Regions from separate parts of the Paenibacillus donghaensis genome, predicted to be linked through region 2. Evidence: riboswitches for the same ligand, from Rfam matches in the RefSeq annotation. Region 2 holds a riboswitch; the other holds the start of a gene.
The links. Region 2 has a riboswitch for cobalamin ahead of B9T62_RS37695 (S-layer homology domain-containing protein). Riboswitches for the same ligand answer to the same signal wherever they lie in the genome.

Region 1: another riboswitch for cobalamin. It lies ahead of B9T62_RS34295 (anaerobic ribonucleoside triphosphate reductase); the one in region 2 lies ahead of B9T62_RS37695 (S-layer homology domain-containing protein).

Annotation. Positions count from the first base shown of each region.
Region 1 is NZ_CP021780.1:7,577,129-7,580,542, reverse strand. It holds gene B9T62_RS41390 (beta-ketoacyl-[acyl-carrier-protein] synthase family protein) at 1-124, opposite strand, end outside; gene B9T62_RS41385 (beta-ketoacyl synthase N-terminal-like domain-containing protein) at 102-458, opposite strand; gene B9T62_RS34300 (MTH1187 family thiamine-binding protein) at 463-771, opposite strand; cobalamin riboswitch at 1,108-1,342, shown strand; gene B9T62_RS34295 (anaerobic ribonucleoside triphosphate reductase) at 1,535-3,414, shown strand, end outside.
Region 2 is NZ_CP021780.1:8,354,535-8,357,948, reverse strand. It holds gene B9T62_RS37695 (S-layer homology domain-containing protein) at 1-1,600, opposite strand, end outside; cobalamin riboswitch at 1,771-1,970, opposite strand; gene B9T62_RS37690 (molecular chaperone DnaJ) at 2,096-3,004, opposite strand; gene B9T62_RS37685 (GAP1-N2 domain-containing protein) at 3,224-3,414, opposite strand, start outside.

The DNA.
Region 1 (3,414 bases), 780 kb from region 2:
TCTTGCTGATTCCTTTTAGCTGAAAAAAGCTTGAAATCGAGGAAGCCAGACTATGATAATGCACCAGTCCGCAGCAATACACCGGCATCTCGCGGAATCTGTCATTGGCGGAGTATTCGATCATCTCTTCCAGAGGCGTAGTGCCCCCATTGTAGTCCCGAAAAAAACACCCGTCCGCCGGTCCACCCCCCAGGGTCCAGACCGGCCATCGCAAGCGCTTCTATAGTAGTAGCTATTGCCAGCTTGGAGGTGCGGGGAAGCGTCCGGTACTGCTTCTGATCCAATTCTCCCAGGCCTCCTGTAACTTCTCCCAGCAGCAGAGTCTCTCCATGGGGAGTCAGATGGTCTGTGGCGGTAAAATGATAGCTTCCGCTCAGCAGATGCTGTAAATAGTCCTCATGGTCGTCCCCACCCGGGACCTTGATCCCGAACCCAGTGATTACTATCCGCTGTTCCATGACCCTAGTCCTCCCTCAGCTTACGTTCCACCGCTTCCAGCTTCCCGCGGCTGGTGGACGGTTTGTCCCGGCGGTCATCAATCTTCAGCGAGGTCGATACGCGCTGCGCACCGGCGGTGAACGGAGATTCATGGAGCGCCTCAGCGGCGGCCAGGATACGCGGGAGCGGCCCTTCGATTATGGTACCCATCGACGTAAGCTCATACGTAATTCCTTCTATGGTCTTCAGCACCCGCTGCATATCGGCAACATAGCTGCTTAGACTGGTGCTGCCCGTTCCAATCGGTATAACCGTAACTTCAGCAATCGCCATTATAATTCCTCCTGCTTTCTGAGTCTTTAGACCCTTCTATTGTAACAACTCCCATGCTCTCCCACAAACAATGATTCTGCGCAGACAGGCGAACGCTGTCGTTTGGTGGCAAGCTGCCGCTCAAGTGTCAGCCGTCACTATAATTATGGACTCTTTGTGGCATATTTTCAGAGAATTCATGAACCTTTCAGACTGTACTTGTGGATACATTGTGGATTACTCCGGGCTGCGCTGTGGATCAATTGTGGAGGATATACAGGGAACCCGCGCCAGACATGGGATTGCGAAAAAATGATGGACAAACACTATATATTGGGTTATCTTTATCAAACGACAACAAAATATAGTGAAATAGGTGCTCTGCTTCTGTAAGAGATTCAGAGCTTAATAGGGAAGCGCGGTGCGAATCCGCTGCGGTCCCGCCACTGTAACCGGATGGTTTCAGGGGAGCCTCAGCGGCTGCTCTAAGACCCCTTCTGCCGGCCAGGGCCACTGAGGGCTGTCAGCCCCTTGGGAAGGCGCCGGACAGCATGCCGGAAGCCAGGAAACCTGCCTGTTTCACCGACACCTATACGTTAAGATTAATCCTGCGAGGAACAGGGAAGGTGTCCGCATGCGGCCAGCTTCACCTGAAGACCACTGCAAATATCCGAACCGGGTATTTCTGCTGCGCATACGGGCATTCTCTGCTACCTCGGCAGAGGGTGCCTTTTTCTATGATTATATAGATGTTTGTTATATACCGAGAGGAGAGAGCAGAGTTATGACGTTGCTGGAGAAACGGTTAGGCGATACGAAGAATGTACAGGAAGTTCTATTGGAGGAAGTTATTGAGCTGGGACGCGGTATTATCGACAGTACGGATCTGGATATGCTGCGTGAGAACGCCAATTTGAACGGGGAAAGCTTCTCCGGTAAAATGAGCAAGTTCGGCAGTGAATACTCCAAATGGTATGCACGCAACTTCACCATGCCTCCACAGCTGGTGCAGGCGACACTCGATAATGTCGTTTATGTACATGACCTGGATCAGTACGCCATCGGAACGACCAACTGCATCTTTATACCGTTTGAGCGTCTGCTCCGTGAAGGCTTCAACACCGGCAATGGCAGCGTCCGGCCTCCGAACTCGATCATGACCGCCATGTCGCTGGTGGCGATTATTTTTCAGTCCCAGCAGAATGCACAATACGGCGGCGTATCGGCCAATAAGCTTGACTATGATCTGGCGCCGTATGTTACTAAATCCTTCGCCAAGCTGTTCCGCAAGGGTCTCGACTACTTCGAAGAAGGACAAGTCCATGACGTGACGGGCGAGATCTCCATGAGCCGCAGCGATCTGGCGGAGCAATATCCGCGTGCCTTCCGCTATGCACTGAAGGAAACGGAAAGTGAAACGCTTCAGGCAGCGGAGAGCATGATACATAACCTGAATACGATGTCCAGCCGGTCCGGTGGACAGATTCCGTTCACCAGCATCAACTACGGCACCTGCACCTCACCCGAAGGGCAGATGGTGATCAGCTCCCTGCTGAGCGCAACCATGAACGGGCTGGGCAGCGGCGAGACGCCGGTGTTCCCGATTCAGATCTTCAAGTGCAAGGAAGGGATCAACCAAAGACAAGGCGATGCCAACTATGAGCTGTTCCTGAAAGCAGCAGAATGCTCTGCGCGTAGACTCTATCCCAACTTCGCCAATCTGGACGCTCCGCTGAATATCCAGTATTATGATCCAAGTGATCCCGATACGGAATTCGCCACTATGGGCTGCCGCACCCGCGTGCTGGGCGACCGCTTCGGCCGCAACCACTGCTCAGGCAAAGGCAACCTGTCCTTCAATACGCTGAATCTGGTGCGTCTCGGGCTGGCCCACGGCACAATTACCGGCCGCCGCAGCACTGCCGACGAAGACGGCTTCTATGAGGACCTGAATTATTATATGGACATTGCCCTGGAAGGTCTGCTTCACCGCTTCCGCATCCAGGCGGCACAGAAAGCCAAAGCCTCCGACTTCATGATGCGCGAAGGTGTCTGGGAAGGCGGCGAGCAGTTAGCCCCTGAGGACAGCGTCGGCGAACTGCTGAAGCACGGCAGCCTCTCCATCGGCTTCATTGGGATGGCCGAATGCATGAAAGCCATGTACGGCAAGCATCATGGCGAGGATGACAGCATCCATGCCAAGGCCGTAGCCATCGTGCGCCATATGCGCGAATACTGCGACCGCAAGAGCGAAGAGCTGGATCTGAACATTACGCTGTTCGCCACTCCGGCTGAAGGCTTGTCCGGCAAGTTCACCAAGGTGGACCGTAAGCTGCTTGGCTCCATTCCGGGTGTAACGGACCGTGAATATTATACGAACTCTTTTCATATCCCGGTCTATTATGACCTCCCTGCAGCCCGCAAGATCAGCCTGGAAGCTTCGTTCCATGAGCATTGCAACGCAGGCGCTATTTCTTATGTTGAATTAAACGGCAATGCCCGCAGCAATCCGGCTGCTTTTGTCAAAATCATTAAGTATGCCCTGGAGCAGCAGATCAGCTACTTCAGCATCAATCACCCCATCGACCGCTGCTCGGCCTGCGGACATGAAGGTGTCATCGGCAGCCACTGCCCTTCCTGCGGAGCGGACGAGAACAAGGTTCA
Region 2 (3,414 bases):
CTTGATAGCCGGTCACTTCAATGGTATGTGTTCCTGCGGCTACGCCCGAAGCAAAGGTTGCCGTTCCACTCTCATCCGTGGTGACGGATTGGCCCGCAACCGTGACTTTTACCGCTGCGGCAGGCACCTGTGTGGTCGTAGGTACATAGTTTGCATCATATGTTGTAACATCTTTAAGCACGGCTATACTGAATGCCTGGCCGCTCTGCGGCTGCTCCGGTGTTGCCTTGATCGAATGGATCAGCGAGGTGCCGCTGTAATCACCATAATAGAACTTGACCGTCTCTCCGGCCTGCAGCGCATAACTTGCAGCACCCACATTCGGTGAAATGCGTTGTCCATCTCTGTAGGTCAGGTACATCCAGCCAGAACCGGGACCAAATTGAAACGCCTCTATCCCGTTAATGGCTGTAACATAATCCCCGTATTGCTGATCCACCGTAATCTTCAGCGGAATATTCTTTGCCGCTGCCAGCTGCTTCAGCGCATCCAGCGCAGTAACGCCTTCCGCTTTGCCTTCAGCTATCGTTCCTTGCGGCCCTTCAATACTCAGCGTAACCTGAACTGGCTGAGGCTGCGGAGTTGGAGCTGGGAAATCATAGAACTTCTCACCCTTGAGGAACAGATCATAAGCTGCCAGTGCTTGCAGCGCCTGTTCCGTAGCCATTCCATTCGAGCCGCCTTCAAGCGTATGGCTGAAGCTGCCGTCCGGCAGGCTGAACGCAAGCAGGTGATCCAGCAGCGTCTGGCCATTCTTGGTGAACTCAGTGCCCGCCGGATCGATTCCGGCTGAGGTCAGGCCGATGATAACCTGGGAGGTAGCTTCACTGGAGCTGTCATACCCTCCGTCTTGTTGCTGTCTTTGCTTCAGCCATTGTACCGCGCGGTCTCCCGCAGACTTCGCTTCAGCATCGTCTCCGTGTGCCGCCAGTACGTTCAGAACCATAGCGGTAATATCGACACTGCTCGCAATTTCTGGAACAAGCCCGAAGCCGCCGTCTGGTTTCTGCTGTGACACAATTTCCTTCAGCAGATCCGCCTTGCTGCGCAGCGCCGTATCCGGAACTTCATATGCTCCCGATTCTATAGCCAGCAGGCTGTAGACCGGGCCGTTAATGCCTGTGTTCAGCAGCGTTTCTTGACTGTGCAGCGGTCCGATCAGATCGTAACCGGCGTAATCGGTCGCATCCAGACCGCCTGCGGTTACCGCAAGTGAAATTCTTGCGTAGTCCGTTGCTTTCTTATAGAAGCCGTTGGCATCCTTAACCTTCTCCTCCAGCCCCGCAAGGTAGCCGGCCGGCAGCTGATGGCCTGTTCTTCCCAGGCTGACCGCCGTCCAGTCTGAGATGCTGTCTTGCTTCTGCACATACGTAATGGCAGCCTGCAGGGCTGCCGCAGCGCGGGTCTGCACCGGAGCATCTGCGGCCGATATGCCTGCTTGGGTAAGCGTGCCTGTTGCACCTCCACCCTCCTGAACAGCAGGTGTGGCAGATTCAGCAAATACCTGTGAAGAAGGAACAAGCGACGTTCCCAGAATCGAGATGACCAGCAATAAGGCCAGTCCAAGGGCAAAAGCCTTGGAGGAAATGATTTTCTTCATAATTAACCTCTTTCTGTGTATAGATTGGATAGCTTGCAGCACGGACAACAGGAGAGCAACATAAAAACCGCCCTGTAAGGGCGGTCCGGGAAGAATCCAAATTCAGAAGTGCGCGCACGAAGGCACACAGGGCACACTGTACTTGTTCCGATTCTTACCCCACGAAGAATAGAAACATAATGGAGCAGGCAGGTCTCCTGGCTGATGCTTCATCGCTTCCCCCGCCTTCCCGCCCCTCACAGGGACAGTGGCTTATCGTGGAGACGCTCAGCACGTACAGTGGCGGGACCGCGCCGGTTTTGGACCGGACTTCCCTTTTAAGCAGGACCTACGCAAGCATAGAACCCGCACCTTCTCCAAAATTAAACTATTTTTTTATTAATCACAATCATATCTATTATTCTACTACATGTCCATAGATAAACTGAGATTTCTGCTCTCTGAGCCATCGGCCTATTCACGTGATACAACGTATGACTGCCTGCTTGTCCAGATCTATTTCACTTCCGAGAGGAAGCGTTCGATAAACTGCTCCGCCTTCTCCATCCGGGCCGCATCATAACGTACCCCTGCAATCAGCTCACCGTGATTCAGCGGCAGATCGGCGCTCAAGGCGCTTGTGGTCAGATCCATGCCATATATATGCGGCGCGGTGTCCTCTTCGGTCTGCTGCTGCTTGGCGAGGCCCTCCTTGATCAGGTCCTTCCATTTGCCAGCCGCCTGCTCATCCAGCTTGCCCAGCACCGTCTGTTTGCCCAGCCATTCAAAAGACCAGTCATCCAGCACATAGATATCCGGCTTCTCCATGCTCAGCTCGGCTACCGCCTTCTGCAGATAGGCCGAATCCATCATCCCGCCGCCTTCGCCACTGGGCAGGTACGTCACTTTGGTCTCCACACGCTTCCACTCCGGAAAAGCGGCCAGAATCGCCTTATTTAGCGCTTCCGCTGATCCGCTCTCATCCTGCAGCTGGTAGTTGCCGAGGAACATGATCGACAGATCGAGCGGCGGCAGGCTGGCCAGACGTTTCTGCTCGGTTCTGTGGTTCGTGAACAGGGCAGCGCCTCCAATAACAATCGCCAGCGCAATCAGACTAAGCAGCACATGCACCTTGTACAAGCGGAAGAACCGTTCCGTCTTCTCCACCGTTCCGCCCAGCTTGCCCCATTTAGCCAGCCGCTTTTGGGTCGCTTCCTCAATTTCCTGCTCCCGTCGTGCGTTCAGGATATAGCGGATGGCCTTGAAATCCTCTTCATATTCGCTCTCCTGCTGCTTGCCCGCATCACCGGCCTTGGCATTGGAACGCGACTTGCGGATCAGTAGATCAAACTGCTTGTCCAATTCTTCTTTGGTAACATCCTCTGAAACGCCTAGCCGCTGGTACGCTGCCTTCAATTCATCCATACGTAGAATCTCTCCCTTTCCTTAAGCAAAAAACCTCGGTTGACTAGTATCTGCACATTGCTGAATCCTGCTTTTATGCTTGAAGGATGCCGCTGCAAGAAGAAATGGCTTCGCCGTCCTCTGCAAGAGGCGGCATCCTTTTCTGCGAGAAATAGAAGGATAATTTATGGCGTGTAACCTATAAATTCTTATATTTGCGCATAGGCTGCACTGCAGCCCTTATTCTACGGTCGGCTTAGGGCTTGGGGTAGCTTCAGCTTCAAGCTCCTCGTCCCCAGCCGGATCGCCGGACGGAGATGGCAATGGCTGAGGATACGACTTCACGCTCAGCGTCATCCCACCGGCCTTGATCATGCTTCCGGCCGGGATCACTACTTCCTGCGCCAGCGTTACCTCTACGCGCAGCGCAG